One region of the Cytobacillus spongiae genome, then DNA from elsewhere that is predicted to be linked to it. Evidence: riboswitches for the same ligand, from Rfam matches in the RefSeq annotation. Region 1 holds a riboswitch; the other holds the start of a gene.

The links. Region 1 has a riboswitch for S-adenosylmethionine ahead of LS684_RS22740 (YezD family protein). Riboswitches for the same ligand answer to the same signal wherever they lie in the genome.
Region 2: linked by a shared signal. The riboswitch ahead of LS684_RS04525 (homoserine dehydrogenase) and the one ahead of LS684_RS22740 (YezD family protein) in region 1 are both predicted to bind S-adenosylmethionine.

The regions. Positions count from the first base shown of each region.
Region 1 is NZ_CP089998.1:444,912-460,834, reverse strand. It holds gene LS684_RS22820 (thiamine phosphate synthase) at 1-581, shown strand, start outside; gene thiO (glycine oxidase ThiO) at 565-1,662, shown strand; gene thiS (sulfur carrier protein ThiS) at 1,668-1,871, shown strand; gene LS684_RS22805 (thiazole synthase) at 1,873-2,637, shown strand; gene LS684_RS22800 (thiazole biosynthesis adenylyltransferase ThiF) at 2,634-3,656, shown strand; gene thiD (bifunctional hydroxymethylpyrimidine kinase/phosphomethylpyrimidine kinase) at 3,671-4,480, shown strand; gene thiE (thiamine phosphate synthase) at 4,477-5,118, shown strand; gene LS684_RS22785 (L-cystine transporter) at 5,240-6,625, shown strand; gene LS684_RS22780 (SDR family oxidoreductase) at 6,955-7,728, shown strand; gene LS684_RS22775 (acyl-CoA dehydrogenase family protein) at 7,765-8,994, shown strand; gene LS684_RS22770 (TetR/AcrR family transcriptional regulator) at 9,187-9,753, shown strand; gene LS684_RS22765 (acyl-CoA thioesterase) at 9,831-10,229, shown strand; gene LS684_RS22760 (phosphotransferase family protein) at 10,264-11,340, shown strand; gene fabG (3-oxoacyl-ACP reductase FabG) at 11,420-12,178, shown strand; gene LS684_RS22750 (MaoC family dehydratase N-terminal domain-containing protein) at 12,194-12,643, shown strand; gene LS684_RS22745 (MaoC/PaaZ C-terminal domain-containing protein) at 12,640-13,047, shown strand; SAM riboswitch class I at 13,203-13,308, shown strand; gene LS684_RS22740 (YezD family protein) at 13,393-13,548, shown strand; gene LS684_RS22735 (phosphoadenylyl-sulfate reductase) at 13,652-14,350, shown strand; gene cysP (sulfate permease) at 14,366-15,430, shown strand; gene sat (sulfate adenylyltransferase) at 15,474-15,923, shown strand, end outside.
Region 2 is NZ_CP089997.1:832,683-848,486, forward strand. It holds gene LS684_RS04460 (Ltp family lipoprotein) at 1-47, opposite strand, end outside; gene LS684_RS04465 (helix-turn-helix transcriptional regulator) at 427-633, opposite strand; gene LS684_RS04470 (hypothetical protein) at 1,001-1,189, shown strand; gene LS684_RS04475 (FtsK/SpoIIIE domain-containing protein) at 1,186-2,322, shown strand; gene LS684_RS04480 (hypothetical protein) at 2,306-2,962, shown strand; partial or broken gene LS684_RS04485 (PrkA family serine protein kinase) at 2,980-4,470, shown strand; gene LS684_RS04490 (hypothetical protein) at 4,554-4,739, shown strand; gene yhbH (sporulation protein YhbH) at 4,958-6,127, shown strand; gene LS684_RS04500 (ThiF family adenylyltransferase) at 6,841-7,980, shown strand; gene LS684_RS04505 (PqqD family protein) at 7,977-9,170, shown strand; partial or broken gene LS684_RS04510 (excalibur calcium-binding domain-containing protein) at 9,447-9,712, shown strand; gene LS684_RS04515 (methyl-accepting chemotaxis protein) at 10,183-12,192, shown strand; gene LS684_RS04520 (trans-sulfuration enzyme family protein) at 12,805-13,956, shown strand; SAM riboswitch class I at 14,045-14,153, shown strand; gene LS684_RS04525 (homoserine dehydrogenase) at 14,229-15,221, shown strand; gene LS684_RS04530 (sodium-dependent transporter) at 15,343-15,804, opposite strand, start outside.

The sequences.
Region 1 (15,923 bases):
AGTTCGTGGAGATCTCGAAACACATTTCCCCATTTGTAGACCTGTTTCACCTGCGTGAAAAACGATGGACAAGTAAACAGATAATAGTGGCCGTTGAAAAGCTTGAGAAAGAAGGGATCCCTTTGGAGAAAATCCATATCAATGACCGTGCGGACATAGCCCTTATGAAGAACGCAGGAGGAGTCCAGCTTGGCCATCAAAGTGCCCACATCCATTTAGTGAAGAATGCCTTTCCCTCACTAAGATTGGGGTCGTCTGTTCATTCTGAAGGAGAAGCAGTGGAGGCATTTACAGGTGGAACTGATTTTTTGCTTTGCGGGAATGTGTATGCGACTTCTTCGAAACCTGGGAAAGCGGGTATTGGATTGGCAAGATTCAAGAGAGTGGTTCAGTCCGTACCTGTACCCACTATTGCGATCGGTGGCATCACACCTGAGAGAGTCGCGGAAGTCATGCAGACAGGAGCAAGGGGGATCGCGGTCTTATCAGGAATTTTTCTTGCAGGGGATCCCGTAAAGGCAGCCAGCTCTTATGATAAAGAACTGCGTAAGGAGGTGAACTGGTATGGTAAAGACATATGACGTACTGATTGTGGGGGGAGGAGTGATTGGCTGCTCCATCGCTTATCAGTTATGTAAAAGAGGAAGGAGTGTCCTCCTTCTTGAGAGGAATCAGCTCGGGGGAAAAGCATCTCAGGCCGCCGCAGGAATGCTTGGCGTCCAGACAGAATTACACGGCGGAAGCCCTCTATACAAGTTGGCAAAGGCGAGTCGGGATATGTACCCAGGATTAGCTGAGGAGCTAAAAGAATTAACAGGGATCGATATTCAATATGTAGAAAACGGGATGATTAAATTGGCGAAGACAGAGGAAGACGCGAAGGGTTTACTGGAGCTTACATCCATTGCAGAAAAAGAAGAAGGGCTTGAGTGGTTATCCCCTGGCAGTCTGTCTTTCTATGAACCTCATTTATCCAAGGACATGACAGGAGGTCTATGGATCCCGAAGGATGGAAATATATCAGCTCCGATGATTGTGCAGGGGTTGGGATTTGCGGCGGTTAGATTGGGTGCGGAAATAAAAGAATTTACGAACGTTCATGATTTTATTATAAAAGGCAACAGGATAGAGGGTGTTCAGACCTCCGCAGGTCCTTTTAGCGCAAAGGAAACGGTCATTGCGGGGGGCGCCTGGAGTCAGTCCCTGCTGACTAAGCTAAATGTTCCTTTTCAATCTTATCCAGTTAAAGGAGAATGTTTTTCTGTTAAAGCTTCACCCAGAATGGTGAAACGTACCATATTCACAGAGGACTGTTATATTGTTCCGAAGATGGGAGGCAGGCTTTTAATCGGTGCAACAGAGAAATCACATACTTTCGACGAAACCATTTCCATAGATGGATTAATGCATCTCATGAAGCTTGCGACAGGGATACTGCCCGATTTATCCTATGCAGAATGGGAAAAAGCCTGGTCAGGTATACGACCTCAAACTGAAGGGGGAATGCCTTTCATTGGGAGAAGTGAGGAATGGGATGGCCTGTCCGTTGCCACGGGACATTACCGGAATGGGATTCTTCTTGCCCCGATCACAGGTGAATTGGTAGCAGCCATGATTGAAAAGGACATTCCCTATCCACTGGCAGAGTATAGGAGGGGGTGAAGACAGTGGAATTGCGCTTAAATGGTCAATTGGTGACGGTTCCAGAAACAATAAGGACCATCGCTGATTTAATCCACCATCTTAAATGTGTAAATCGGTTGATAATCGTTGAACAGAATGGAATCATTCTTGAAAAAGGTCATCATGAAACAGCAGAAGTAAAAAACGGGGATACGATTGAACTTGTCCAATTTGTAGGAGGCGGTTAAGATGTTGAAAATCGGTAAGTATACCTTTCATTCAAGACTATTATTAGGAACAGGTAAATATCCTGATTTTGATATCCAGAAGAAAGCAGTAGAGGCTTCAGGAGCTGAAATACTTACGTTTACAGTCAGGCGCATGAATATATTTGAACCGGGTCAGCCTAATTTCCTGGAAAAACTGAACCTTGAAAACTACTCATTATTACCGAATACTGCAGGAGCAAAAACAGCACAGGAAGCTGTCAGGCATGCTCAATTAGCGAGGGCTTCAGGGCTATGTGACATGATTAAAGTGGAAGTGATCGGGTGCAATAAAACACTGCTCCCCGATCCGGTTGAAACATTGAAAGCGACAGAAGAATTAATAAAAGAAGGGTTTACGGTTCTTCCTTATACTTCTGATGACGTGGTTCTTGCAAAAAGGTTGGAAGAGTTGGGGGCCCATGCCATCATGCCGGGTGCATCCCCGATAGGGTCCGGGCAAGGGATCATTAATCCAGTCAATTTAAGCTTTATCATTGAACAGGCAAAGGTCCCTGTCATTATTGATGCCGGGATTGGTTCTCCTGCAGATGCAGCTCTCGCTATGGAACTCGGTGCAGATGCCGTATTACTTAATACGGCCGTATCTTCTGCTGTCGACCCGGTCAAAATGGCTCATGCCATGAGGCTTGCGATTGAGGCGGGCAGGTTCGGTTTTGAAGCGGGGAGAATCCCGAAGAAACGATATGCAACAGGCAGCAGCCCTTCAGAGGGGATGAGTGTTTGAGTGAGGATAGATATTCAAGGCAAATGTTGTTCAGTCCTATTGGATCAAGAGGTCAGAAAAGAATAAAGGAAAAACATGTGTTAATCATAGGTGCCGGCGCACTTGGAACAAGTAATGCCGAAGCCCTTGTGCGTGCAGGAATCGGGAAGCTGACCATTGTAGACCGTGATTATGTGGAATGGAGCAATCTACAGCGCCAGCAACTCTACAATGAAGATGATGCAAAAGAACGTCTCCCAAAAACTGTAGCAGCAGAAAAGAGGTTGCGGGAGATTAATTCGGCTGTTGATATCGAAGGTCACATCATGGACATCATGCCGGAAGAGCTGATCAGGCTTGTCCAAGGTGTGGATCTTATCATGGACGCTACGGATAATTTTGATACCAGGATGATGATCAATGACGTGTCTCAAAAATATGGAATTCCCTGGATTTATGGTGCCTGTGTAGGAAGTTACGGAGTTTCATTCACCATTATCCCGGGAATTACCCCGTGTCTACAGTGTTTAATCGAAAGGGTTCCCATAGGTGGACTTACGTGCGATACAGCCGGGATCATCAGTCCTGCCGTCTCCATGGTAGCTTCATACCAGACAACAGAAGCATTGAAACTGTTAGTGGAAGATTTTGATGCATTGAGTCAAAAACTACTCTCCTTCGATCTTTGGAGAAATGAACATACGGAAATGGATGTAAGGAAGCTAAAAAGAGAAGAGTGTGCTTCATGTGGAGAACAACGGATTTATCCTTTTCTAAAGTATGAAAATCAAACGAAAACGGCTGTTCTTTGCGGCAGGGATTCTGTTCAAATAAGACCATCATCACCACTGGAGGTGAATCTTCGTACTATTGCAGAATCTCTAAAAAGTAAAGGCGTCCAGGCGGATGTCACTCCCTACCTGGTTTCCATTCAAGTCCCGCCATTTCGGATGGTTCTCTTCAAGGATGGGCGGACCCTCATTCACGGCACCAAAGATATGAAGGAAGCAAAATCGATTTATCATCGTTACTTAGGTTGATTGGAGGCGGAAAAATGATTCAAAAAGCATTGACGATCGCTGGGTCAGATAGCGGGGGAGGAGCAGGTATTCAAGCGGATCTTAAAACGTTTCAGGAAATGAAGGTGTATGGCATGTCTGCTGTGACCGCGGTTACGGCGCAAAATACAAAAGGAGTACAAAGTGTGTATCCGTTATCACCGGAGACGGTCATAGAGCAATTGAACTCCATTGCAGAAGATTTGACGCCACAAGCGGTCAAGACAGGTATGTTGGTGAATGGGGATATCATTTCGGAAACAGCCGCGTTTCTCCATTCACACTCCTGGGATATTCTGGTGGTGGATCCCGTAATGGTGGCAAAAGGTGGAGCTCCGTTGCTGGAAGAAGAAGCAGTATATGCACTTAAGCATTTACTGCTTCCACTTGCCTATGTGATAACCCCAAATATTCCAGAGGCTGAGGCACTTACAGGCATGGACATCCAGAATGATGGTGATTGTATGAAAGCAGCAGAAGCATTATTCCATATGGGGGCAAAACATGTGGTCATCAAAGGCGGTCACCAATCGGGAGCCGAATCTTATCTGGCAACGGACATACTCTTTGACGGGAAGAGGTTTTATACGTATACAAGCCCCAGGGTCTCCACACCTCATACACATGGTACAGGCTGCACCTTTTCTGCAGTGATCACAGCCCAATTGGCGAAGGGTCTTACGGTCCATGAATCGGTTCAAACGGCAAAACATTTTATAACAGCAGCAATCAGCGACACTTTGGGTATCGGAACTCATCATGGTCCCACGAATCATTGGGCTTATCAGGCTGGAATGAAGATATGAATCTCCGCGAAAGCCTGGAGTTATATTTTATAATGGGGAGCCAAAATTGTTTGAAGCATCCCGTCCTGGTGTTGGAAGAAGCCATTGTAGGAGGCATTACGATGTTTCAGTTCCGGGAAAAAGGAACGAAAGGGTTAAAAGGACATGCGAGAGTGAAACTTGCCATTGAGCTGCAGCATATGTGCCGGAAATACAGTGTCCCATTCATCGTGAATGACGACGTAGAGCTGGCACTGTTTATCGATGCAGATGGCGTACATATCGGACAGGAGGATGCACCTATTGAAGGTGTGCGCCGGAAAATCGGGGGCAAGCTGCTCGGGGTTTCGTGCCATAATAGGAAAGAAGCCGGATTGGCTATGGAATCTGGTGCAGATTATCTTGGGGTGGGTCCCATGTTTCCTACGGATACAAAGCAGGATTGCAGAAAGGTTCGGGGTCCGGGAGTCATCCAGTCTATAAGGGCCGGGGGCATTGGCATTCCCCTGGTCGGGATCGGTGGAATACATGAAAAAAATGCCTCTCAGGTGTTGAAGGCAGGTGCGGACGGGGTTGCGGTCATTTCCGCCATTTCAAGGAACCCTTGCCGGACGGGAATGTTGGCGCGTGCAGTCCGTGATACCCTGCTTGAGTCGTGAGTGTTGTCCAATGGCAAAAATAATCCATTACGGAAACATATCTCTCCCTCTCCCATCATACCTATACAGTAGACCTCGGTCTGACTTGTATCATCATCAAAGATAAGAGGGAGGGGTAAGAATGAATGTTTGGTTTGTATTGTTAACTATTTTGGTGTTTCTTGTTCTCATTGGTGTTTTACTTTATATGCAAAAGAAAAAGTTTTCGTTTTCCAAACGGGTGTTTACGGCACTTGGACTTGGGATATTATTTGGCTTTGGCCTCCAGTGGGTATATGAGGCAGCAGATGAAAATCTGACCCAATCCATTGAGTGGTTCAATATCGTTGGGACCGGCTACATCAAACTGCTGCAAATGATTGTAATGCCTTTGGTATTTATCTCTATTCTATCAGCTTTCACTAAATTAAAGCGCTCTCATAACTTAGGGAAGATTTCCATTCTGATTATTGGATTGCTGGTAGGAACCACTGCAGTAGCTGCAGCTGTAGGTATTGGCACCACAGTTGCTTTTGATCTCGAAGCCATTCAGATCGATCAAGGAGATGCAGAAGCGGCAAGGGGTGCGCAATTAGAGGAGAGAGCGACTGCGCTGGAAGGTCAAAGTTATCCGCAAAAAATTCTGGAGCTTTTACCTGCTAATCCATTCTTCGATTTCACGGGCCAAAGAGCAACCTCAACCATTGCCGTTGTGATTTTCTCAGCATTCATCGGAATAGCATACCTTGGGGTCCAGCGCAAGGAACCGGAAGCAGCTGCTTTCTTCAAAAAAATGGTCGAATCACTCTATGCTGTCATTATGAGGATCGTGACGATGGTGTTGAGACTTACTCCATACGGTGTATTAGCCATTATGGCTAAAACGGTGGCATTGAGCAATTTTGATGCCATTATGAAGCTGGGTGAATTTGTAGGTGCTTCGTATGTTGCCTTGCTGATAATGTTTGCCATCCATTTAATGATGCTGACACTTGCAGGATTAAATCCTGTGACATATATGAAAAAAGTATTACCGGTATTGGCATTTGCTTTTACGTCAAGATCCAGCGCAGGAACTTTACCTCTCAACATTCAAACACAAAAGAATCAGCTTGGTGTTTCAGAAGGAATAGCCAACTTTTCAGGATCATTCGGGTTATCCATCGGTCAGAACGGCTGTGCAGGTGTATACCCTGCCATGCTTGCCGTGATGATCGCTCCAACGGTAGGTATCAATCCGTTGACACCTTCCTTTATTTTTACCCTTATCATCATTGTGGCCATCAGTTCCTTTGGTGTTGCCGGAGTCGGGGGAGGAGCAACTTTCGCTGCGATCCTGGTACTTTCTGCAATGGATCTTCCGGTGGCACTTGCGGGTCTATTGATTTCTGTTGAACCATTAATCGATATGGGGCGAACAGCGGTAAACGTAAGTGGTGCAATGACATCAGGAATCATAACAAGTAAGGTGACGGGAGACTTGGACACAGAAACGTATAACAAAGAAATGGTTGAAGCAGAAGCATAAAGAGACGCTTCCCAAAGGTGAAACAGGATAAGTGCACTACTAGAATGGTGCCAGGGCGAACCCTGGAGATAAATAAAGATATCAGTACGTACGAGAAGCTACCAGGAAATGGCGTCTGGTAGCTTCTTTGCATTTGACTATGCTTATAAGGTGATTCGAATTTTTGTCCTGTAGGGATCACTACCTGAATAACGTAACAATAAAGGATGATTTCAAGTCATTATAATTGAAAATTCTGACTATATTATTTACGATGATAGTGTACATACCAACCGGTTAGTATCTTGGGTATGTGAATGGAATTTCTGTAAGAATAAGGAGGCTGAATCATGCATGTAAAGGAATTATTCGATCTTTCAGGAAAGGTGGCCCTCGTCACAGGTGGAGGAAGGGGGTTGGGAAAACAGATCGCTACGGGATTTGCTGAAGCAGGGGCAACCGTTGTTCTATGTTCCAGAAATGTGGAAGCGTGTGAAATCGTGAAAAAAGTATTAGAAGGGATGGGCGTCCGTTCACTTGCGATGAGGTGCGATGTCACCAATCCCGAAGACGTACAGCATGTTGTAGATGAAACCAAAAAGAAGTTTGGAAGAATAGATATTTTAGTGAATAACAGCGGTGCTTCCTGGGGTGCGCCGGCAGAGGAGATGCCCTATGAAGCTTGGCAGAAAGTCATGAATGTGAACGTGAACGGCACCTTCCTCATGTCTCAGACAGTCGGGAAACTCATGATCGAACAAGGAGCAGGGAAAATCATTAATATTGCATCCGTAGCCGGTCTACAAGGGACAGACCCCCGCTATATGGATGCCATCGGTTACAGTACCAGTAAAGCGGCTGTCATACATTTCACGAAAGATTTGGCGGTCAAATGGGGATCACGGGGGATCCATGTAAATGCCATAGCCCCGGGATTCTTCCCGACCAAAATGTCCAAAGGTGTCCTGTCCCAGGCAGGTGAAGCCATTTTGGACGGAACTCCGCTAAACCGCTTCGGTAACGAAAATGACCTCAAAGGAGCTGCCCTGTTTCTTTCATCCAACGCATCTGACTTTGTCACTGGTGCAGTTCTAGTCGTTGACGGCGGCTCATCAGCCAAGTGAATCCTGAATGTATGAAAACCGGAAAGGAAGGATTTAATGGATTTCTCCCATTCTCCCAAAGTACAAGAATATCAAAATAAACTGTCACGGTTCATGCAAGAATACGTATATCCGAGTGAAGCTGTTTATGAACAGCAATTAAATCAACAGGAAAACAGATGGAGTGCCGTTCCTGCAATCATGGAAGAGTTAAAGGCAACAGCAAGGAAACAAGGTTTATGGAATCTATTCCTCCCTGAAAGCGAATATGGAGCCGGACTGAAGAATATTGAATATGCACCTCTCTGCGAAATAATGGGCAGATCCCTGATCGGGCCTGAAATCTTTAATTGCAGCGCACCTGACACAGGTAATATGGAAGTGCTGGAACGTTACGGGACACCAAGCCAAAAAGAGCATTATCTTCGCCCCCTCCTTCAAGGTGAGATCCGATCTTGTTTCTCTATGACAGAGCCTGACATTGCCTCATCCGATGCGACGAATATTAAAGCAAGTATTATAAGGGATGGTGATGAATATGTCATAAATGCGAAGAAATGGTGGTCTTCCGGGGCCGGGGACCCACGATGCAGCTTTACCATTTTAATGGGGAAAACCGATCCTACAGCAATTCGGCATGAACAACAATCCATGATCATCGTCCCTTTGAATACACAGGGAGTGAAAATAGAACGAATGCTTCCGGTTTTCGGATACGACCATGCCCCCCATGGCCACGGAGAGATCACTTTTACGAATGTCAGGGTTCCTCTTGAGAATATGATCTGGGCAGAAGGAAAAGGGTTCGCCATTGCTCAGGGAAGGCTTGGTCCGGGACGGATTCATCATTGCATGCGTTTAATAGGTGCAGCAGAGCGAGCCCTGGAAGAATTATGTAAGCGCGTTCGGACGCGTGAAGCATTTGGGAAACCACTGGCTGGACAAGGCGTTGTACAAGAATGGATTGCGGATTCGAGGATTGAAATCGAGCAGGCGCGTCTTCTGACGATGAAAGCGGCTCATATGATGGACACAGTGGGTAATAAAGCTGCAAAACAGGAAATCGCCATGATTAAGGTGGTGGCTCCATCCATGGCATTGCGAGTGATTGACAGGGCAATTCAGGCATTTGGGGCAGCCGGGGTTTCAGAAGATTCTACACTGGCGGCACAATGGGCAAATGCCCGTACATTACGTCTTGCCGATGGACCCGATGAGGTGCACAGGGCACAATTGGCCAAATTGGAACTTCTAAAATATGATAAAGATTCTGCCGTGGTGAGCTAAAGAGTGAGGGCAGATAACGCTAAAAGGAGGGTGAACATCATCACCGATGGAATCGGATGAAAAGAATGGTGTCCATAGGGAATCTTTTTATTACCGTTGCATGCTGTATGTAAATGGTGGTGACCCTTTCAAAACAAAAACAGGAATGTGATATCATCCATGTGATCGTTTAACAGATTGAGAGGACTATTTATGAAAGAGAAACTGACAGATCATGCTATACGTTTATTTGATGAAAAAGGTTTTACCGTTACTTCCATTCAGGACATAGTAGAATCAATCGGGGTAACAAAGGGAACATTTTATTACTATTACTCGAGTAAAGAAGAGCTTTTACGTGAAATTCACATCCGCTATATAAATGAATTGTTGTCAAAACAGGAAAGTATACTTAAAGATGACGGTAAAAGCTACAGAGAAAAGCTTTTTGACATCGTCCATCTTTCCATAGTGGACATTAAGGAACAAGGGAGCAGCGCCAAAGTTTTCTTCAGGGAAATCAGGCATCTGAGTCAGGAAAGCCTGGAAATAATTGAGCCAAAGCGGGATATGTATCGATATAATATCGAAGCTCTTCTTGATGATGGTAAAAGGAAAGGAGACTTTCGTAAGGACTTTGACGTGTCGATTGTGACATTCGGAATACTCGGGATGATGAACTGGAGCTACCAATGGTATAAACCTGATGGTTCGAAATCTGGAAGGGAAATTGCAGGGACTTTCGTCGAAATGATTTTAAGAGGAATTGAAGAGGGCTAAAAGGGAAGAGGAGTTCAGACCTCCCCTTCCTAGCATACTGAATGGTTGGTCTTTACGAAGGGAGAAGGGAATAAATAATGGAAAGCATCACGGTAACGAGTCGATTTTGCGAAACAGATGCATTAGGTCATATCAACAATATAACCTATTTTATATACTTGGAAGAAGCAAGAATTAAATTTTTTGAAGCCTTGGGATTCGAACTGGACACGACGGACTGGCGGTTTATTTTGGCTTCAACCAAATGTGACTTTGTTTCTCAAGGTTATTTTAATCAAGAGTTGAAGGTCACCACCTGCCTGTCAAAAATCGGTTCAAAGAGCTTTCAGTTAGAGCATGATATTTTGTGTGGGAAAACGGATCAACTGATTGCCAGGGGAAGTGCGGTAATGGTTTATTTCGATTTTCTTCAGCAGCAAAGCCTAATGATTCCTGAACTGTTAAAGGCGCAGTTAACCGAACATCTGTGTCCGTAAAAAAACTGAATATTCTTAATTTTGGAGGGGTTAAATGACTGATCAAGCAGCGTATGAAACAGTATCGGTACGAAAGGGAGAAGAATTGGATAGGTCGAATATAAAAAAGTTCCTGGATGAACATTTTCCTGAACTGATGCAAGAAGAGCTTTTGATTCAGCAATTTTCTGCCGGGCACTCCAATCTTACGTATCTATTAAAAATGGGTGATTGGGAAGGGGTTCTGAGGCGTCCTCCTTTAGGACCCATCGCGCCAAAGGCCCATGATATGAAAAGGGAATATCGTATCCTGTCGGAAATCCAACCTTTATTCGGTGTTACACCCGAGCCGTACGTATTCTCAGATGAAGAAAGTATTGTGGGCACTCCATTCTTTATCATGGAACGGAAAAAGGGTGAAGTATTTGATACTTCATTTCCTCCACACCTTCATGTCACACCCGATGTATGCAAGAGAATCTCAGAGGAGATGGTTTCTAAACTGGTTGAACTTCATTCCATCGATCCACGTCTGACAGGTCTTCATGAAATCAGCAGGCCTGACCATTTTATGGAAAGGCAAGTGCATGGGTGGGTTAGGAGGTACGAACGTGCGAAGACCAGCGAAATCCTTGAGGTTGGTCAACTGACACAATGGCTGATGAAGAATGTACCGAGCAATGCTGAAGCCACTATCATCCATTACGACTATAAATTGAACAATGCCATGTTCTCTTCTGACCTGAAGTCCATGGTGGGTCTATTTGACTGGGAGATGGCAACTGTAGGAGATCCCCTGGCAGATTTGGGGGTGGCCATGGGATACTGGATCCAATATGATGACCCTGAATTATTGAAATTCGGAATTGGTAAGCCTCCTGTAACGGTGATGGAGGGCTTCTACAGCAGAGCACAATTTATCGAAGAATATGCCAGAAAGAGTGGAAGGGATGTGGATCACATTCATTTCTATTTATCCTTTGCCTATTTTAAGCTCGCCGTTATCGTCCAGCAGATTTACTACCGGTATAAAATGGGCCAAACAAAAGATCCCCGCTTTAAGGATTTTGACCGATTCGCGAAATCCTTGATCATCCTGGGGAACGAGGCTGCATTAAATCGTCTTGGATAGATTTAAAAACGGATCATTTTAAGGTATCTATTAAAACGGAGAAAGAAGACAAATTGTACAAGGCAGGGAGGTTGTATGTATGGGTGAACGATTTAAAGGAAAAGTAGCTTTAGTGACAGGGGGAAGCAGAGGAATCGGGAAATCAATCGCCAGTTTCTTTGCGGAAGAAGGTGCAAAAGTAGCCATCCTTGATGTAAATGAAAAAGCTTTAAGTAATGTGGGTGCGGAGTTAGAACAATATGATGTTTATATAAAAGTGGCGAATGTAGTTCAGTCCCAGGAAGTGGAGATGGCTGTCAAGGAAGTAGTCGATACCTTTGGTTCCATTGATATTGTCGTCAATAATGCCGGGGTCATCAGAGATAACCTGCTATTTAAAATGAGTGACAACGACTGGCAGACGGTCATGGATGTCCATTTGAAGGGTTCGTTTAATGTGGCAAAAGCAGTTCAAGGGTATATGGTGAAGAAAAAATTCGGACGGATCATCAATATTTCTTCTACCTCGGCACTCGGGAATAGGGGACAGGCAAACTACTCCACGGCTAAAGCCGGGTTACAAGGGTTAACGAAAACCCTTGCCATTGAGTTGGGGCCTTTCGGAATCACAACGAATGCAGTAGCTCCAGGTTTTATTGAAACAGAAATGACCAGGGAGACGGCAAAGCGAATCGGAATCACGTTTGAACAGCTGGTAGAGGCTAGTCTTCAAGGGATTCCTGTCGGTAGAAGCGGACAGCCGGAAGATATCGCACATGCAGTGGCGTTTTTTGCAGATGAAAAGTCATCTTTTGTCAATGGTCAAGTGCTTTACGTAGCCGGAGGTCCCAAAGCTTAACAGGAGGAGAATGGTATGTTTCAATCTCATATAGGCAAGCGTTCAACATCCGTAGCAAATGATGTGGAGAGAGGGGCGGTGCGGAAATTCGCAGAAGCCATCAAAGATCCCCACCCTCTATATGTTGATGAAAAAGCAGGTAAACGATCTCGTTACAAGGACAATATCGCTCCCCCTACATTTCCCCGTGTGTTTGATTTTGGAACGATTGAAGGGTTTCATCTTCCAAACATCGGGTTAATCCATGGGGAACAAACTTTTCACTATAAAAGACCACTTAAAGTTGGTGAACGTATTCACTGTCATACCGAAATAAAAGATTACTATGAACGTAAAGGCTCGGATGGAACATTAGGTTTCCTTGTGATAGAAGACATTGGTGAAGATCAGGCAGGGATCAGGATTTTTACGGCGGAATCCATTGTCATCATCACAGAAGCAGTAAGGGAGAGGTTAGGAAAATGACTGTACTATCGTCCTATCGTATCGGTGAATTTCTTCCCGAAGTTGAGTTAGAACCTGTTACGAGAATCGACCTGATCAAATATGCAGGGGCTTCGGGGGATTATAACCCCATTCATACAATAGATGAAGAAGCACGTAAACTTGGTCTCCGTGGAATCATTGCCCACGGAATGTGGACAATGGGCAATCTGTCCAAGCTTTTCAGTGATTACTATGAAGAAGGATATATGAGGGAGTATTCAGTACGGTTTAAAGGAATGGTCTTCCTCCACGACGTGATTACCTTAAGAGCAGAAGTAGTTGAAACAGGGATCGATCATGCACGTTTTAACGTTTCAGCCATAAATCAAGACGAAAAGAAAGTGATCGACGGGAAACTGACATTTCAGTTTTATCGTCATTAAGTAAATATAGTGTAGTAAAGCTTCGAATAAAGGAATAAAGATAAGTAGGATTGAAATTTTGCCACAAAATAAGCAGAAAGACATAAATCCGATAGAAAAACTCGGGTTGACTTTCCCTAGAAGTGTGATATTATTTAGAATATTAAAAAGAATAACTCTTATCCAGAGAGGTGGAGGGATCTGGCCCTGTGAAGCCCAGCAACCTACGTATTGTAAGGTGCTAATTCCAGCAAAATGTAAAGTCATTTTGGAAGATAAGGTAAACTTACCTGAACAACTTTCCAAAATGGGGGGTTGTTTTTTTCTTGATTTTTTTCTGGATAAGATGAAAATTGGGGGGATCATGTGGCGAACGATAATAATCATGAAGCTGGGTATGAGGCAGTCGTGGACAAAATCACTTCTATGTTGAAAACGATGAATTTCGGATCGATAACCATCGTGGTTCAGAATGGTAAAGTCATTCAATTAGAGAAAAATGAGAAAGTCCGAATTAAATAAGCTGACTAGACAAACTAGAGGCGCATAGCTGGATAAAGGGGATCCCCTTTATCTTGTTATCGCCTCTTTTTAGTTGGATAAGCATCAGGGAAAGGTGTGTATCATGTTAACCTATGAAACTTGGAAACAACCAACCTTGGATTTTGAAGTGGATCCGGTCTATAAAGGGGCATTGCACGTCCTGAAATGGGCCTATAACCATTACGGTGAAAGTGTAGTGTATGCGTGTAGTTTCGGGATTGAGGGCATTGTACTCATTGACCTCATATCCAAAGTACAACCCCTTGCCACCATTGTTTTCCTGGATACAGGCGTTCATTTCAAGGAAACGTATGAAATCATTGAAAAAGTGAAGGACACTTATCCGGGGCTGAACATACTCATGAAAACGCCCAGTCTGACTATCAAAGAGCAGGCAGATGTATATGGGGATAAGCTATGGGAGAAACACCCGAACATGTGTTGTCAAATTCGAAAGCTTGACCCATTGAAAGAAACCTTATCCAAAGGGAATGCCTGGATATCAGGGTTAAGAAGGGAACAATCTTCGACGAGGGCTGACGTTGAATTCATTAATAAAGATGATAAATTTCAATCCGTTAAGATCTGCCCACTGATTCACTGGACTTGGAAGGAGATTTGGAGGTATGCCCATAAACATAACCTGTCCTATAATCCCCTCCATGATCAAGGGTATCCGAGCATAGGCTGCTTCCACTGCACAGCACCGGCCATCGATATGAATGATCTTCGCTCCGGAAGATGGAAGGGGAAGGGGAAGACGGAATGCGGCCTTCATTAAAAAGGGGGAACACCTTTGCTTGAAATTTCGGCCCTCATCATCAGCTTGTTTTTTGCTATGAATATCGGTGCCAGTGGAGCGGCAGCATCGATGGGCGTTGCATATGGTGCGGGAGCGATAAAGAACATCAGGACAGCATTATGGATATGTGCCGCCGGTGTCCTGAGCGGAGCGGTCCTGGGGGGAGGAGAGGTAGTAAAGACCATCAGTTCAGGGATCATTCCACAAAATGTATTGTCGATTAAAATCGTCATCATCATTTTGTTATCGGCGACGAGTTCTTTGTTCCTGGCGAATGTAATCGGCATTCCGTTATCCACCAGCGAAGTCACAGTAGGGGCGGTTGTAGGAGTGGGGGTAGCCTATCAGGTTCTTTATGTAAAGTCTCTGATCACCATCATGTCATTCTGGGTGATTGTCCCGGTTGTCGCATTTGGGGTTACATGGCTTTTCGGTATAGGTTTAGCTGGACTTGAAAAGCGAGGGTATCAATTTGAAAAAAGGTGGCTTGCTTACCTTTTGATTACCGCCGGATTCTTTGAAGCTTTCTCAGCAGGGATGAATAACGTGGCAAACGCTGTGGGACCTCTGGTGGGTGCGGGGTTACTCTCACCTTCAAGGGGGATCTTGATTGGTGGTTTATTTGTTGCACTGGGAGCCATTTTACTGGGAAAAAAGGTGGTGGAGACAAATGGAAAGAAGATCACGCAATACTCTAAAGCAGAAGGAATCGTCATTTCATCCACAGGAGCATTCCTCGTTATGTTGAGCTCACTCTATGGATTGCCGATCCCTCTAACGCAGGTTACGTCCTCTTCCATCATCGGTCTTGGAATGGCTAAAAACGGTAAACGTATGCTGCAAAAGAAGATTGTAAAGAAAATCGTAAAAATTTGGGTGGTTTCTCCACTGATTTCCCTCAGTATTTCATATTTTTTGGTTAAAATTTTTATCCATAGTGATGTCTACTCAATCGTTGTTCCTTTGAGTGTCATCATTGCCACTGTGGGGGCACTCTCCCTCATGCGGGTCATGAGTGAAGAAAGGCGGTCCGTCCACGAAGATGGAGGCGGTATATAAATTTAATTCCGATTAAATCAATATGTTAAGGAGGTAATGGAGAATGAGTTTACAACCCCACGGTGGAGTACTGGTTCAATCCTATCTACCTAAAGAATCATTCGAGGACGTTCAACAGGAAATCCCACTGGATGAAATCGCAGTAAGTGATTTGGAACTCATTGCGATTGGTGCTTACAGTCCAATAGACGGATTCCTGACAGAAGCAGATTATAAGAGCGTTGTAGAAACATTGCGGCTTGAAAGCGGGTGTGTTTGGAGTATCCCTATTACCCTTCCCCTTGATAGAGATCGAGCTGGTTCCGTAAAGATAGGGGTAAAGAGCAGGCTCGTATATAAAGGAGAAACGTATGGGCTCATTGACGTAGAGGATGTGTATGTACCCGATAAACTAAAAGAAGCCCTTCTAGTATACGGAACGGACGATGAAGAACATCCTGGCGTAAAGAAATTATTCCAGCGGGGGGAAGTGTATATAGGAGGCAAGGTCACC
Region 2 (15,804 bases), on a different replicon from region 1:
CAAAACCACCATTTTTTATAAATTGGTTTTTTTACTTTTTCTTTCACTACTTTTCCCTCCTTTTCTAATTACTACCAAATACTATATTACTAGATTTTTACAAAAGTCGAAACAAAAAAATAACCCCTTACTCTTTGAGTAGGGGGAATATAGAACTTTACTTATGAAATGACAATACTGTTCACTAAAACGGCAAATTATCTTCAAGTATTATACTACCTAACCTCACAACTTCCTCGGTTATATCCCTCTCATTATCAACAAGGACTTGTTCCAATATCATTTTTCTGCGTCCAGTTTCTGCTCTTATTTATTCAAACCAATCATAAGCAAGTTGAACTACATTTTGGTTGTATCGAATGACAAACTTACCTCGTTGTAAACCTCTGGTGCCTTCTATGATGTAATGTACAGAAATTATGACATTCATTCAGTTTCCCTTTCGTATAGATCATCGACCTTTACCTCTAATAATTCCGCAAGATCAAACAATTCATCTGCAGATGGTTTACTTTTTCCAGTACACCAATTGGATATAGTGTTTGCAGACTTATTATACCTTTTCCTCAAAAAATCTCTCGTATAAGGGGACTTCTCTATTAGCCATCCTATATTACTTTTTAATCTTTTCATAATAATCACCCAATAATACAATTCTCCACTAGTATGATAATTCCTTTGTGAAATTAATTTGTATATATCCAAAACAAATTTGGTTGGACAGGCAAGATTGATACTAATAGTACATAAGCTAATAACACGAAGGAGAAACAGTAGAAAATGTTTATCTAAATGAAATCTACTGTTTTCAAATCCGTTCCCTGCACATTAGCTACTGTTTAGTCCTACCCCAATAGTACGAGGGAAACATAGCAAAAAAATAATAAACAATAAATTTGTTAAGAAAGTATAAACCAAGAAAAGAAAAAGAAGATAAGGGAGGAACGGAGGTGATTTTTCTGATAATTAGAAAATTAAAATTATTAAAAGGAGTGAGAAAATGTTATTTGATGGAACAATATTAGTTGCTGGAGGAATCACCATTACATTAGTATGTCTTGAGAAAATTTTTGAAGATCTAGGCTTTCATTTTCTAGGAAAAACACTTAAGATACTGATTCCTATTGCAGCAATGGCAGCTGGGGTCTACTTCCTTGAAACTAATGCAATGTTGGGGTGGTTAAGATGAGTTTCTGGTCTGATATAAAAAAAGAAATGTCTATTCGAAAAAAGATGATTAAAGCATTTAAAGCAGGAGAATTATACTTAGGTGAACTAGAACGTCCTATATTTCCTAAAATTCGTTCTATTACAGGAGAAGAAAATCCAACAGTTACCTTTACTATTCCAGATGGAATGGATCCTAAGTTATTGAAAAAAAATCAATTTGTTTTTCAACAGGTATTCGGAAAAAATATTGAATTGGAAGGAGAATTGAAGAAGTTTATGTTAAGAATTTACAACAAAGATATCCCAACTTCTTTAAGCTACAACAAGAACACAATCATTCCATTGCTTACTCCACATCGCTTAGGAATTATTTGTGGAAAGGGTAAAAATGGAGAATGGGTTACCTATGATCTTGCAATCAAACCACACATTTTAATTGCTGGGGAAACAGGAAGTGGGAAGTCCACACAGCTCCGATCTATACTAACGTCGTTGATATTAACGAAAAGTCCAAATGAGTTGGAATTATTTCTAGGAGATTGCAAAAAATCAGAGTTTCATATTTTCCGCAAGGTAGAACATGTTCAGTGTGTTTATAGCAGCGTGAGGGATATAGGAAAGATGTTAGCAGCAATCAAAAAAGAGCTAGATGAACGAAGTGATTTAACAGAGCTATTTGAGGTTAGTCATGTGGATGATCTGCCAGGAAAACATAAACGTCCTTATATTGTCGTTTGCATTGATGAATTTGTCATGCTTCGGAAAGATGAAACCATTATGGATATCTTAACTGAAATTGTGGCTATCGGGAGAACTCTTGGGGTGTTTGCTATTTTATCCATGCAAAGACCGAACGCAAAGGTACTAGATACCACTATTCGAGCCAATTTAACTACTTCAATGGGGTTTCAATTACGTGATGCAGTCGAGTCTAAAATCGTCAATACTCCTGATGCACACAAAATCGATACTAGTGGACGTTTCGTTATGAATAGCGACAAACTTTATGAAATTCAAGCACCCTATATAACCATGGAAAAAGCAAAAGAACTTTTAAACCCTTTCATAGTTATGAAGAATCCAGCGAAGGATGTCACAGAAACACCGAGGCAGTTAAACGAAAAGGATGTGTTTCATGATGTTAACGAATAGAGATAAAGCTATCATTAAAGACTTAACTAAATTTCGCGTCATGGATCGTGACTCCATTGCAGAACTTCATTTTTCTACATTAAAAAAACCCCTTCAAGCAGCCAATAATGTTTTGTTAAGGCTATTTAGAGATGGGGAAATTCAACGTTCAACGGCATTTGCTCCATATGTTTATTTTGGACCTGAAGTTCAGATCAAAAAAAACTCACAAAAGATTGGTCATTTCTTAGCCATTCTTAATACTTACAAGGAAATTAAAAAACATGGATTCATTGAATCATTTTTGGTTGAACCGAAGTATGGAAACAAAGGAGTAGCTGAGCCAGACATTTATTGTCGTTATCGTAAAACAGGCTTCTTTATTGAAGTGCAAAAAAGTATCTATTCTGAAAAGCAAATGCGCGAAAAAATAGAACGATATGTAGATCTGTATAATAGTGGAATCATTATAAAACCGTTTCCACATATATTAATTCTTGGTGAACAAAGATACGCACTAGATGATGAATTCCCCTTTAAAATATTTCAACATCAAAACTTTACCCAGTTTATTCAATCCCTCCAGCCAGAAGAGAAACAAATCCAAGAAAAATATATTTTAGAGCCTAATAGTGGTAAGATAAAAATACAAATAGGATAGGATTTTAGAAGTTTACTTGTCGTATGTACGAGGATGCCTTACACCTAATCCCCCAAAATCTAAGGAAAGAGTTTCATGAGCAATATGGTGTTCGAATTGAAGGGAATTTATCACCGCTGAATATGATGCGTTTAGAGAAGGAATATGGTGGTAGGATTGAAGATGTATTGGTGGAAAGAGTGTTCTTTTCAGAAGATAAGCGGGTTGGTATTGGGACGTTTAGTCCGTCTGATCCGAAGTCTCAAGATATTGCCGACTTAACAGGTAGCATTGATTTTTCAACGATTGCTGAATATGGTTCGGAATCAGATCCTCGTGCCTATCGATTTGATGGAGAGCTTAATAAAGCGAACCGAGGCATGATGGAGTTTCAAGAAATGCTGAAATGTGATGAGAAATTTCTGTGGCATTTATTGTCGCTCACACAGGAAGGGAACTTTAAGGCAGGTCGCTTTGCGTTGATTTCTGCAGATGAGTTAATTGTCGCTCATACAAATGAAACGGAGTACCGTTCATTTATTTCCAATAAGAAAAATGAAGCATTGCATTCAAGAATTATCGTGATGCATGTTCCATATAACTTAAAGGTGTCACAGGAAGAAAAGATTTATGAAAAGATGATTAGTGAGAGCGATGTATCAGATGTTCATATTGCCCCACATACATTACGTGTAGCAGCGATGTTTACTATTCTTACCCGCCTGAAAGAACCGAAAAAAGGTGATATTGATTTAGTGAAGAAAATGCGGTTGTACGATGGCGAGAATGTAGAAGGTTTTAATTCAGCAGATGTAGACGAATTGAAGAAGGAATACTCAGATGAAGGAATGAGCGGGATTGATCCACGTTATGTGATTAACCGAATTTCTTCGACCATTATTCGCAAGGAAATGACGTCTATTAATGCTCTAGATGTTCTACGGTCGCTGAAGGAAGGGCTTGATCATCATCCATCAATAACACCTGAGCTCCGTGAACGTTATTTAAATTATATTTCGCTAGCTCGTAAGGAATATGATGATATTGCGAAAAAAGAAGTCCAAAAAGCGTTTGTCTATTCATATGATGAGTCAGCTAAGACATTAATGGATAACTATCTTGATAATGTGGAAGCGTACTGCAATAAAGTGAAATTACGTGATCCGTTAACTGGTGAAGAAATTAATCCAGATGAAAAGCTGATGCGCTCTATTGAAGAACAAATCGGAATTTCAGAAAATGCGAAAAAAGCGTTCCGTGAAGAAATTCTTATTCGAATTTCAGCTTATGCACGAAAAGGAAAGCGATTTGACTATAATTCTCATGATCGTCTTCGTGAAGCCATTCAAAAGAAATTATTTGCTGACTTAAAGGATGTTGTTAAGATTACTACGTCTACGAAAACACCTGATGAGCAGCAGCTGAAGAAGGTAAATGAGGTAGTCGCAAGATTAATTGATGAGCACGGCTATAATTCAACATCAGCCAATGAACTACTTCGTTATGTGGGAAGTTTGTTAAATAGATAGGAATAACGGCTGGCAGTCCTTCTGTCAGCCGTATGTTTTAAAAAGAGGGTCACTGGGTAAATAGAGAAAAAGAGGTGATCAAGGTGAAGAAGGACAAGCTGGACAAACAATCTGTACCACCCAATAGCTCAATGGCAGAGAATTTAGCAGAAATCGAAATTCTAGGTAAGCAGATGGAAAATCTTCGAACGAATCAAGAGCTTAAGGAAGATGATAAGCATCCTGACCCTATACAAGATGAAAAGAATTCAACCAGAAAAACGACTTGATAACAAGTCGTTTTTCGTATGCGTTTTTTTGTAGGCTTGTCTTTTTTTGTAGGCGATTGTCTTATTGTCAAAATAATTTGTAAATTATTCTACTCATTTTGCATAGGATAGAGTAATCACCATTTTCTTTTGAGTAAATGACACTCGGGATATTGTATGAAACTCGTATGTGAAATGTGAAGGAATTTGAAAACAATTTTATAAGGAGGGGTTATTTTATGACCGATGCAAATAACCATCAGTTTGTGATTTCAAAAGAAGATTGGTCCCTCCACCGTAAAGGCCACGATGATCAGCAGCGCCATCAAGAAAAAGTTCAAGATGCCATCCGCAACAATCTACCAGACTTAGTCACAGAAGAAAACATCGTCATGTCAAATGGTCGAGATGTGGTTAAGATTCCAATCCGTTCCTTGGACGAATATAAAATTCGCTACAACTACGATAAGAATAAGCATGTAGGGCAGGGGGATGGAGATAGTCAGGTTGGAGATGTCGTCGCTCGTGATGGCTCTAGTGGCCAAAAGGGACCTGGGAAAGGTCAAGGGGCAGGAGATCAAGCAGGAGATGACTATTTTGAAGCAGAAGTATCATTAATGGATATAGAAGAAGCATTGTTCAAAGAATTGGAACTGCCAAATTTGAAAAAGAAAGAACAGGATGAAATCATCGTCGAGAATATTGAGTTTAATGACATTAGGAAAACAGGATTAATGGGCAATATAGATAAAAAACGAACGATGATGACAGCATTTAAGCGCAATGCCATGAAGGGGGCACCAAGCTTTCACCCCATTTATCAGGAAGACTTGAAATTCAAAACATGGAATGAAATCGTTAAGCCAGAGTCGAAAGCCGTCGTTCTAGCGATGATGGATACGTCAGGATCGATGGGAATATGGGAAAAATATATGGCAAGAAGCTTCTTCTTCTGGATGACAAGATTTCTACGAACGAAATACGAAACGGTAGACATAGAGTTTATAGCCCATCATACAGAAGCAAAGGTCGTAACAGAAGAGGAATTTTTCACGAAAGGCGAGAGCGGGGGAACGATTTGCTCATCTGCCTATCGGAAAGCAATCGAATTAATTGATAACAAATACGATCCAACACGATATAATATTTACCCATTTCACTTCTCCGATGGAGATAATTTAACATCCGACAACCCACGCTGTGTAAAGCTGGTGGAAGAGATCATGGAAGTATCCAGTATGTTTGGGTATGGTGAAGTGAATCAATACAACCGCCACTCGACCCTAATGTCCGCTTATAAAAACATCAAAAATGAAAACTTCCGTTATTACATCCTCAAGCAAAAAGCCGATGTGTTCCATGCGATGAAAAGCTTCTTCCAAAAGGAAGAGAATAAAATGTATGCGTAAGCAAATAAGCCAGCAGGACTGCTGGCTTATTTGCTGTGGAGAAATGATGAAAATAGATCTAGGTGAATATTCCTATTACGGAAAAGGGTCCTCAGAACACTAATCAAAAGCACAAAAAAATCTGATAAAAATATTACTATTATAAAAAAGGAATTTTTATACAATCAATTAAACATGTAAAGCTTTAAAGGTCTAAAATAATTCGAGAAACGAAGCAAACACCTGTGTAATTAAAGACCCTGCTAATTAATCGTTCATTCTCTGGAATTTCCTATTACGTAGATATATAGAGACAGTAAAAATATTGGTTATGTTGAAAAATTTATCAGCAAAGACGTGAAGGTGGGAATCAATTGAAATTTCGCTTAGTGTTCTACTAAAGTAATCTTAGAATAATATAAATTTCTGAATTTAAAATATATTCAGAAATTTATATTGACGTAATCCTAATTATCAATTAATATCAAAATTGTAAAAAGTTAGGGGGTGTGTTTGATGAAAATTACAGTTCGTAAAGTAGAAAAACTAACTCCAACTATTGATGCTGAGCTAATGCACAGAGGCGGTTAATTCCATACATAAATGTGTGGAATGAAACAAATGGGAAATCCCCACTCGTTGTTGAGCGGGGATTTTTCATGAAATTACTTAGAACATTCTTTACCAGTATCTAGAGGGAACCATATTATGACTTTCTAGGATGGGGGATTATTATGTTGAATCCGGCTTTTAAGAAGACATTGCATCCGATCATTAGAAAAGAGAGTTCAATTGAAGTCATTCACAATGGACAAATGATAGAACTTGATGATTTAGACGGTAATTTAAGTAAGCTGCTCCACCTTTTAGATGGAACGAGTTCAATGGAAGAGATTGCAAAAGAACTGAATATTAGCGTGCTAGAGCTTGGCGATGTAATTGAAGCTCTTGATGATCTTGGAATAGTAGAAGATATTGTTATTCCAACTACATACTCATCTACACAGATAGAACGGTATCAGTCAAATTTCAATTACTTTTCTAGCTATGCAAGTATGAATAATAGTAAGTATTCCATGCAAGAAAAATTAAACCAATCGAAAGTAGCAGTACTTGGACTCGGAGGTGGCAGCTTAACGGTATCATTTCTTGCAGGATTAGGTATTGGTGAAATTGTTGGTGTCGATTACGATACAATTGAACGCTCTAATTTAAACCGACAATTCCTGTATAACGAGGATGATATCGGAAGGCTAAAATCGAAAGTAGCAGACGAAAAAACAAGAAAAATAAATTCTGATATAAAAGTAAAGATGTATAACCGCGAAATTAAAAAGTATGAAGATTTATTAGACATTATCGAAGGTTGTCATGCCGTAATTAGTATGATGGATCAACCAAACATTATCGTCGATCGTTGGGTAAATGCTGCATGCTTTACATTGGGCATTCCATTTTATCTGGGCGGGTTTAATGCACACAAGATTAGATGGGATCGAACGATTCCAACATGTAATGAACCTTGCTTAGATTGCAAATTTATTGAACTGATTCAGATGGAGCCAGATTCCATCATTCGTTTAAAGACCAATTACGGTAGAACTTTTACTGGAGTTAACACTGGATTCGCCCCTAATTTAGCCATTTTAACTGGGCTTTTTACATCCGATGTAACGAAATTAATAACAGGCATCTCCCCGTTAATGAAACCTATCATATCAATCGATACGACCACAATGGAAATCTCACAGGACAATATTAAAACAACTAAAAAGCCATATTGTCCAACCTGTTCTTCTGATTTCAAAGAAATGGCTAGCTTAGAAGAATTAATTTCAATAGCTATTGATCACAATGAGGGTGTACTTACATGACGATAGAAATAAACTTAAACACAGTAGTTGATTGTTCACATTTATCGATACAGCCAGATGGAGATGAATACACTATAGGTGATCCACATACTGGAGAATTCTTACGAGTACCTGAAGTAGCTGTGGACGTTATCAAGTTGTTGGATGGACATTCCACGATAACAGAGGCTACAGATATTCTAAAAAAGAAATATGATGATGATATTGATGTGCTTGATTTTGCTAGCACTCTACTAGAATATAAACTAGTGTTAAGCATCGATGGAGAAGTGTTAAACCCTCAAGTAAAACGTGAACCGAGCAGGGTGCTCGTTCAGTTAGGTAGATTTTTCTATTCTTCACCGGCTTTAATTTTGTATTCTATTTCTTTTTTTATCATAATCTTTTTATTGTTCACGCAACCAAAGCTCACGCCACATTATAAGGACATCTTTGTGTTTCAAGCGATTGGTTTAAGCACCCTAAATTTAATGGTTGTAAGCTACCTGTTAATTGCAATTCATGAATTTGGACACGTTCTGGCAGCAGCAAAAGAACAGGTTATTTCACGTGTTCGCTTGAATTTACGAATGGTTTTTTTAGTAGCTGAAACCGATATGACTGGTTTATGGTCAAGGCCAAAATCAAAAAGATATGTGCCATATTTAGCAGGAATGGCATGGGATGTTGTAATTATTTTAGCTTGTTTGCTAATGCAATTATATAGTAGCAATCAGTTGGTCATAGATTATGCTAAGTTAATCGTATACATTTGTATTGTAAAGTTCATCTGGCAGTTCATTATATATTTACGAACCGATATGTACTATGTCGTTAGTAACTGGAAAAACACTTCAGCATTACATGAAAACGGAATTATGTACTTACGAAAGAAGTTCTTAAAGAAGGAGACTCCACTGTGGAATGATCTTCCGAAATACGAGCAAAAAAATGCAGTGTGGTTCGGATATTTGTATTTGGTTGGAGCCTTTGTTGCAGCTGGTCAATTTCTTTTATTTCGGCTACCTCCATCCATTTATGGAATCACGATTGTGATAAAAAATGTAGTTGCGAATGATTTTTACAGTTATTATTTTTGGGATAGCATCATTGTCCTTGGTGTGACGTTAATTCAATTGGTTACATGGCTACTTGGTTTTAGGACGCTATGGAGAGAACGTAAAGAAAGAAGGGCTGTTGCACAAGCCTAAAATAGAATGATATGAATAATGAAAAGCTTGTTTGATGCAACAAGCTTTTTTTATGAAGTTGTTGCTTAACCTACATTTGAATATCTTATTCCTTAGCGGGTGATAGGTAATCTTCGAGAGAGCTGTTTGTGAGGTGATGAGAAATATATCACTCTATCAAATTCGTTTTAAAAGGAAATTAACGAAAAATGGAAAAAACTTTTTGTCTATCTTGAAATCGAAACAAACCTTAAATTATCATACAGTTAAAATAAAGGATGTAAGGTGTGAGGAAGTATGAAAAAAACTATAGCTACTATTCTTTCATTAAGTTTAATGCTTGGTGTTACATCTGAATTAACTTCTGCTACTTCAGCAAAGTCGATTGAAAAATATCAAAATTGCACGGAACTAAATAAAGATTACCAAGGGGGGGGGCTCGTACTAAAGATACGGTCAATAAAGGAGGAAAGGTAAAATATAAACCTTTTGTGTCAAAAGAGCTTTATGATGCGAATAAGAGCAAGGATCGCGATAAAGATTTTATTGCATGCGAAAAGTAAAAGACAATCGTTTAATGAGATAAAAAGATCCCACAAAAAAGTGAAGTTACACGTTCCACATTTTTTGTGGGAATCATCTACTTAATGATGCCCCTCTAAAATCCCTGCCTCATCAGGGCTCCCTTTACGTAAAAACTCTTCATCACTTTCGCTTAGTTTTCCGATTATAAATTGTTTTGTGGGCATGATCATTGTAGTGTTCATGCTAGCATGATAAAACGAGGATTCCAGCATAAAAATTCCATCTCCAAATGGTAAGATAGCTCATACGTTTTTTAGGTGTATTTTCCACACATTTCATTATCCTATATGAATGTTAGAAATAGTTTTATTATCATAATGGATATAAAAAAAGAATGAAGTAAACGGCTAAATATACAAGATTGGAAAAGATTTAATATGAATTAACACTATCAACTTGTTAAAAACTGCCGATAAAATAGATATCAATTGAATAAAGGAGAACAGATATGAAAAAGGCATCAAGATTGAACAATGTTCAAACGAAATTAATTAGCATGATGTTACTTGTAACGTTAATTCCCATAATCGCTCTAGGGAGTTTTTCCGTTATGTATTCTCAAAAAATCGTGAAGGATGAAGTGGAAAATTCGACCGTACAGCTAGTAAATGAAGTCAGCAATCGAATTGATACCCTAACCAATGGGATTGGTGGCCAAATCACTCTTTTATCGAATAATATTAATTTTACCGATTACTATTTAAACCCAGAGAACGCTAAATACGGTTTCTTTTTATTAGATGGAACGCGTTTGACACGAGAGGATTATAAGCATCTCTATTTTGCTACTGAACGTAACGATTTTATGATATCACCTAAAGAATCTGGGGAAGGCTTGCCAGATGACTTCGACCCGACTACACGAGATTGGTATCAATCAGCTGTGAATAATAAAGGTCAATTAGTGACTGGGACTCCATACAAAGACGTAGCAACAGGAGATCTAGTAGTAACTTTATCTAAAACAGTTGAGAAAGCTGGAGAGGTTATTGGAGTCATTGGTGTGGATGTCGACTTAGGAAAGTTAGCAGAAGTAACAAATGAAATTGTTGTCGGACATGAGGGATATGCAGTATTAGTAGATCGAGAGGGGACTCTTATCACTCATCCAAACCAAGAATTGATTGGTACAGATGTAGTGACCAAGCTAAGTGTATGGGAAGACATGCAGAAGAATCAAGAAGGAGTAAGTAATTATGAGTACGACGGTAAAGAAAAATTTTCTGTCTACTCAACTAATGAAAGCACGGGTTGGCATGTATTAGCTACACTTGAAGAAAAGGAGTTTACGAGTCGTACAAAAGGGTTGGAATTTGCCATTTTTGCGTTGATGGCTGGATTTATTGTCATTTCAGCTGTTCTAGCATTCTTTTTTAGCAAAGGAATAGTCAAAAATATTCGTACTCTCCAACAATCAATTCAAACAGCATCTGAAGGAGATCTAACAACCCGTGTTTCGTTGAAATCAAAAGATGAATTTAAGCAATTAGAAGAGAGTTATAATCGGATGATGAATCATCTTTCAAAGGCTCTGACTGAGGTAGAAGCATCTTCACAAACAGTGCTGTCCACTTCGTCTTCCCTTTCTAAAATGACGGATGAGACTACATCTTCTATTTCGCAAGTGGCAATTGCAATGGGTGAGGTAGCTGAAGGGACCGCTTCGCAAACAGAAAACATTCAAACTGTCGCAGAAGAGATGGAACAATTGTCTTCGAATTTAGATGATATTAAAGCGGTAACCAATGATATGTTAGCTGTTCAACAGCAGTCAGTAGAGCTAGGTGAAAAAGGTTTAAACCATATGAATCTATTAACAATCAAATCGACGGATACGAAGGCATCTTCGAATCAAGTGTCTGCCATTATTGGAGAGGTTGCAGACAGTATGAAAGGCATTAGCGCGTTTATTGACACGATTACAGGCATCTCAGAGCAAACGAACTTACTATCATTAAACGCAAGTATTGAAGCGGCCCGGGCAGGTGAGCATGGGAAAGGATTTGCAGTAGTAGCCCAAGAGGTTCGCAAGTTAGCAGAAGAATCCCAAAGGTCAGCAGATCAAGTCGTTGGTATTATCCAAAACATTGAACAAGTTGTGGAGAAAGCGGTAGAGTCAGTAGAATCAACGAATCGTACGGTTGAAGAACAGGAAAAGGCAGTGGAAGAAACGAAAGAAATTTTTGCCAGTATTTTACGTTCATTAGAAGAAGTAACAAGGAAATCGGAGGAAGTAAGAACCTCGATTGAGATCGGCCAACAAAGCAAAGATATTGTATCTGAACAAACAAGTAATATTTCGGCGATTTCTGAACAAACGGCTTCAGCAACTGAGGAAGTCTCCGCTTCGGCTGAAGAAATATCTGCAACGATGGAAGAGTTTAGTAGACATGCAAATGGTCTTGAAGGATTATCTAGAAAGCTAGAAGAACAGGTTCGTCAATTTAAATTACGATAAGAAGTGAGAACGAGCAGGGGGACCCCCTGCTCGTTTTTCTATGATGGAAATTTGGTTTGCCGTGAGAAGAGGAAGGGCTAATTGAGATGGTAGGTCAATTGAGAGAATGCGGCAAATTGAAGTGATGTGTCAATTATGAGTTGCGAGTTAATTGCATAGGATTGCTCTATTAGGAGGCGAGAACTAATTGGATTCGAGGTTTAATTGTAAGATGTTGACGATTCTTCACGGAATTGTCCTTTTTGTGAGCGAACGCTCCTTTTATGAGCGTTCGCTCCATTATCCTCGAATATCGCTCGCATTTCGCCATTTTCGCTCCTATTCGACTAGAATTCGCTCCGATTCGACGAATTTTCGCTCCATAGATGAGGGTTTTCGCTCATCATAGGGAAATTCACATCTAATCTAGTATATTAAGGCTTTAATATGATCGGATATGGCTAATCAATGAGGTTTGATAAATAAAAAAGTGATAGAAAACAAGATGAACGATTAGTAGCATCAAAAGAGCATGGCTAAATTTCAGTATTTTATAAAAACTTTATCATTTCTTCCTTTAATTCTCTACTGTATAATAGAATTCATTAATCACCTGAATAAGGGGGCAGAATAATGAAGCGTTCGATACATACCGAAGTGGTTCATCAAAATAAAAAAGATACAGAATCCATTCGAAGTAAAGCAACACCGATTTTTCAAACCTCAGTTTTTCAATTTAAGACGTTAGAGGATCTAGAAGGGCATTATGAAGGAGACGGTTCCTATTTATATACGAGAAACGGCAATCCGAATACAGATGAGCTGGGTCAGGCGATTGCTAAGCTAGAAGGTGCAGAAGATGGGGTGGCTACTTCCTCTGGGATATCAGCTATTTTAGCAGGTATTTTGGCTGTGGTACAGAATGGCGATCACATCCTCGCAGCAGAAGATCTGTATGGTGGAACGTATCATTTACTGGGTCATGAATTGAAGAATTTTGGTATTCAAGTTACATTTGCTGATTTTACAGAAATAGAATCTCTTCAATCACATGTTCATTCCAATACAAAGCTGATCTACTCTGAATCGATTACGAATCCTTTTTTACGAGTAGAAAAGATAGCTGAACTTGTGAATTTCGCTAAGAAAAATGAGTTGATGACAATGATTGATAACACATTTGCGACACCGATCTTGCTCAATCCAATTGAGCTAGGAGTCGATTTAGTCGCCCACAGCGCGACAAAATACATCGGTGGTCATAGTGATGTGTCAGCAGGTGTTCTAGTAGGGAGAAAAGAACTCGTGGATAAGGCTCGGCAAAAAGTGGTGGGGCTAGGCTCTAATTTAAGCCCATTTGAAGCGTGGCTAACAATGAGAGGCTCGAAAACAATGGCTTTGCGAGTAGAGAAGCAAGCAGCTAATGCGAAGGAATTGGCTAATGCTCTCGTGGAAAGCGAGCTTGTAGAAAAAGTATATTATCCACAAAATGAACTGCCTAAAGGTAATGGGGCAATTGTAACCGTAACGCTGCAGCAAAAGGTAAATATGAGTGTCTTCTTTTCAGCGTTAGATTGGATAAAAATTGTTCCTTCACTAGCAGGTGTAGAAACGACAGTCTCCTATCCAATTGCTACATCCCATCGTGCTCTTCCGAAAGAAGCGAAAGAAAAATTGGGCATAACCCAGCATGTTGTGCGTATATCTGTTGGAATAGAAGAATTATTTGATATTGTCCAGCAATTTACCAAAGCAATTGAGCAAGCAGCTGGAAAATCCGTTTGAAAATAATAAATTTTCTAAAAATGATTGACGATTCGTATCGTATTCGATAAAATCCCCTTGTAAGTAAAAATCAGAACAACTAAATAAACTCTTATCCAGAGAGGCGGAGGGACTAGGCCCGATGAAGCCCGGCAACCACCAATGTACAATTGGGATGGTGCCAATTCCTACAAGTCATGTGACTTGAGAGATGAGAGGAGGATTGTCGATTTCACGCCCTCTTCTTTGGAAGAGGGCGTTTTTGTCAATTATTTAAGGAAGGACGTGGCGTCTTGACAGCTAAAACAATTAGAGTAGCTCTGTTAGGATTTGGGACAGTTGGGCAAGGTATTTTCGAAATGATTGAGGGGAAAAAGTCTGCTTTGAGTCAGTTACTTAATGCGGAGATTGAAGTACCTGTCATTTTCGTTCGAGATGGTGGAAAGAAGAGAGGTGTTCCAGCTAGTACAATTGTTACGAATCAGTGGAGTGATCTATTGAAAACTCCAAATATCGATGTTGTTGTGGAAGCGATCGTTGGGGAAGAGCCAGCTGCCACATATGTGAGCGAGTGGCTAGGAAGGGGAATTCCGGTAATCACCGCAAATAAAGAAATGTTTTCACTACATGGTGAGCGATTGAAACGTCAAGCACAAGATAATCACACGTATATTGGGTATGAGGCGACAACTGCTGGGTCTATTCCGGTTATTCGAACCATTAGTCAGCTTTTAAAGGTCAATCGAATTCATAAAGTCGAGGGTATTCTAAATGGGACAACGAATTATATGCTCACGTATATGAGAGAGCAAGGGAAGGAATATGAAGTAGCTTTAGAAAAAGCACAGCAACTCGGGTATGCTGAAGCGGATCCTACCAATGATGTAGATGGATTTGATGCCTTTTATAAGCTAATGATTCTTTGTGAAACCATATATGGTTCTCAGCCTGTTTGGAATGAAGTAGAACGGAGACCATTAGGTAGCTCTCTACAAGAATTAGTTCCTTTCGTAAATGAAAAATTAAGGCTTAAGTATATAGCTTCAGCTGAACTAGTAGGAGATCGCATTATTGGGTCAATCAGACCAACACTGGTTGGGCCGCAGCATCCGTTATTTGCTGTTGAGGGGGTAGATAATGCAATTATTATTCATACAGATTTATCGGGAGAGCTTACCTTAAGAGGGCCAGGAGCTGGGAAAACAGCAACGGCAAGTATTATGCTAGAAGAATTAGTAGCTATCTTTGCGAAAGAGAATATTCCATTTGCTCATAATAAAGGATGAGGTGCTATTGAACTGCGCCTCATCCTGTACATTAGTGCATAACTAATTGGAAAATCAAGCTCACACAGAAGAATCAAATGTACGATAACATCCTTTCCTTTGGAATGTCCTGTTATCAACCTTATTTAAAGATTCCGAGAGCATCCATGAAAACAATGATAATGATTGGTGGAATCACAAATTTTAACACGATATACCAAATGTTGAATAGGATGGTTCCTCTAGTAGAGTCTTGTAATAATTCTCTTTTAAGCACTTCTTTTTTGATTAAATTTGGAACAAATAATGATATGAGCAATACACCAATCGGGAGAAGAATATTACTCACAAGGAAATCGGCTGCATCAAAGGCGTTTTTTCCAAAAATCGTAAGGTCTGAAAGTGTGCCAAATGAAAGGGCAGATGGAATTCCAAGAATGAAGATGAAACCTCCTATAATCCATGAGTAAGAAGCACGCTTCTTCATATTCCCTTTTGAAAGTGTGGCGATAATAATCTCTAGCATTGAAAAAGCAGAAGTTAAGGTCGCAAATAAGAATAAGGCTAAGAATAAAAAGAAGAAGACCTCTCCCATTGCTAATTT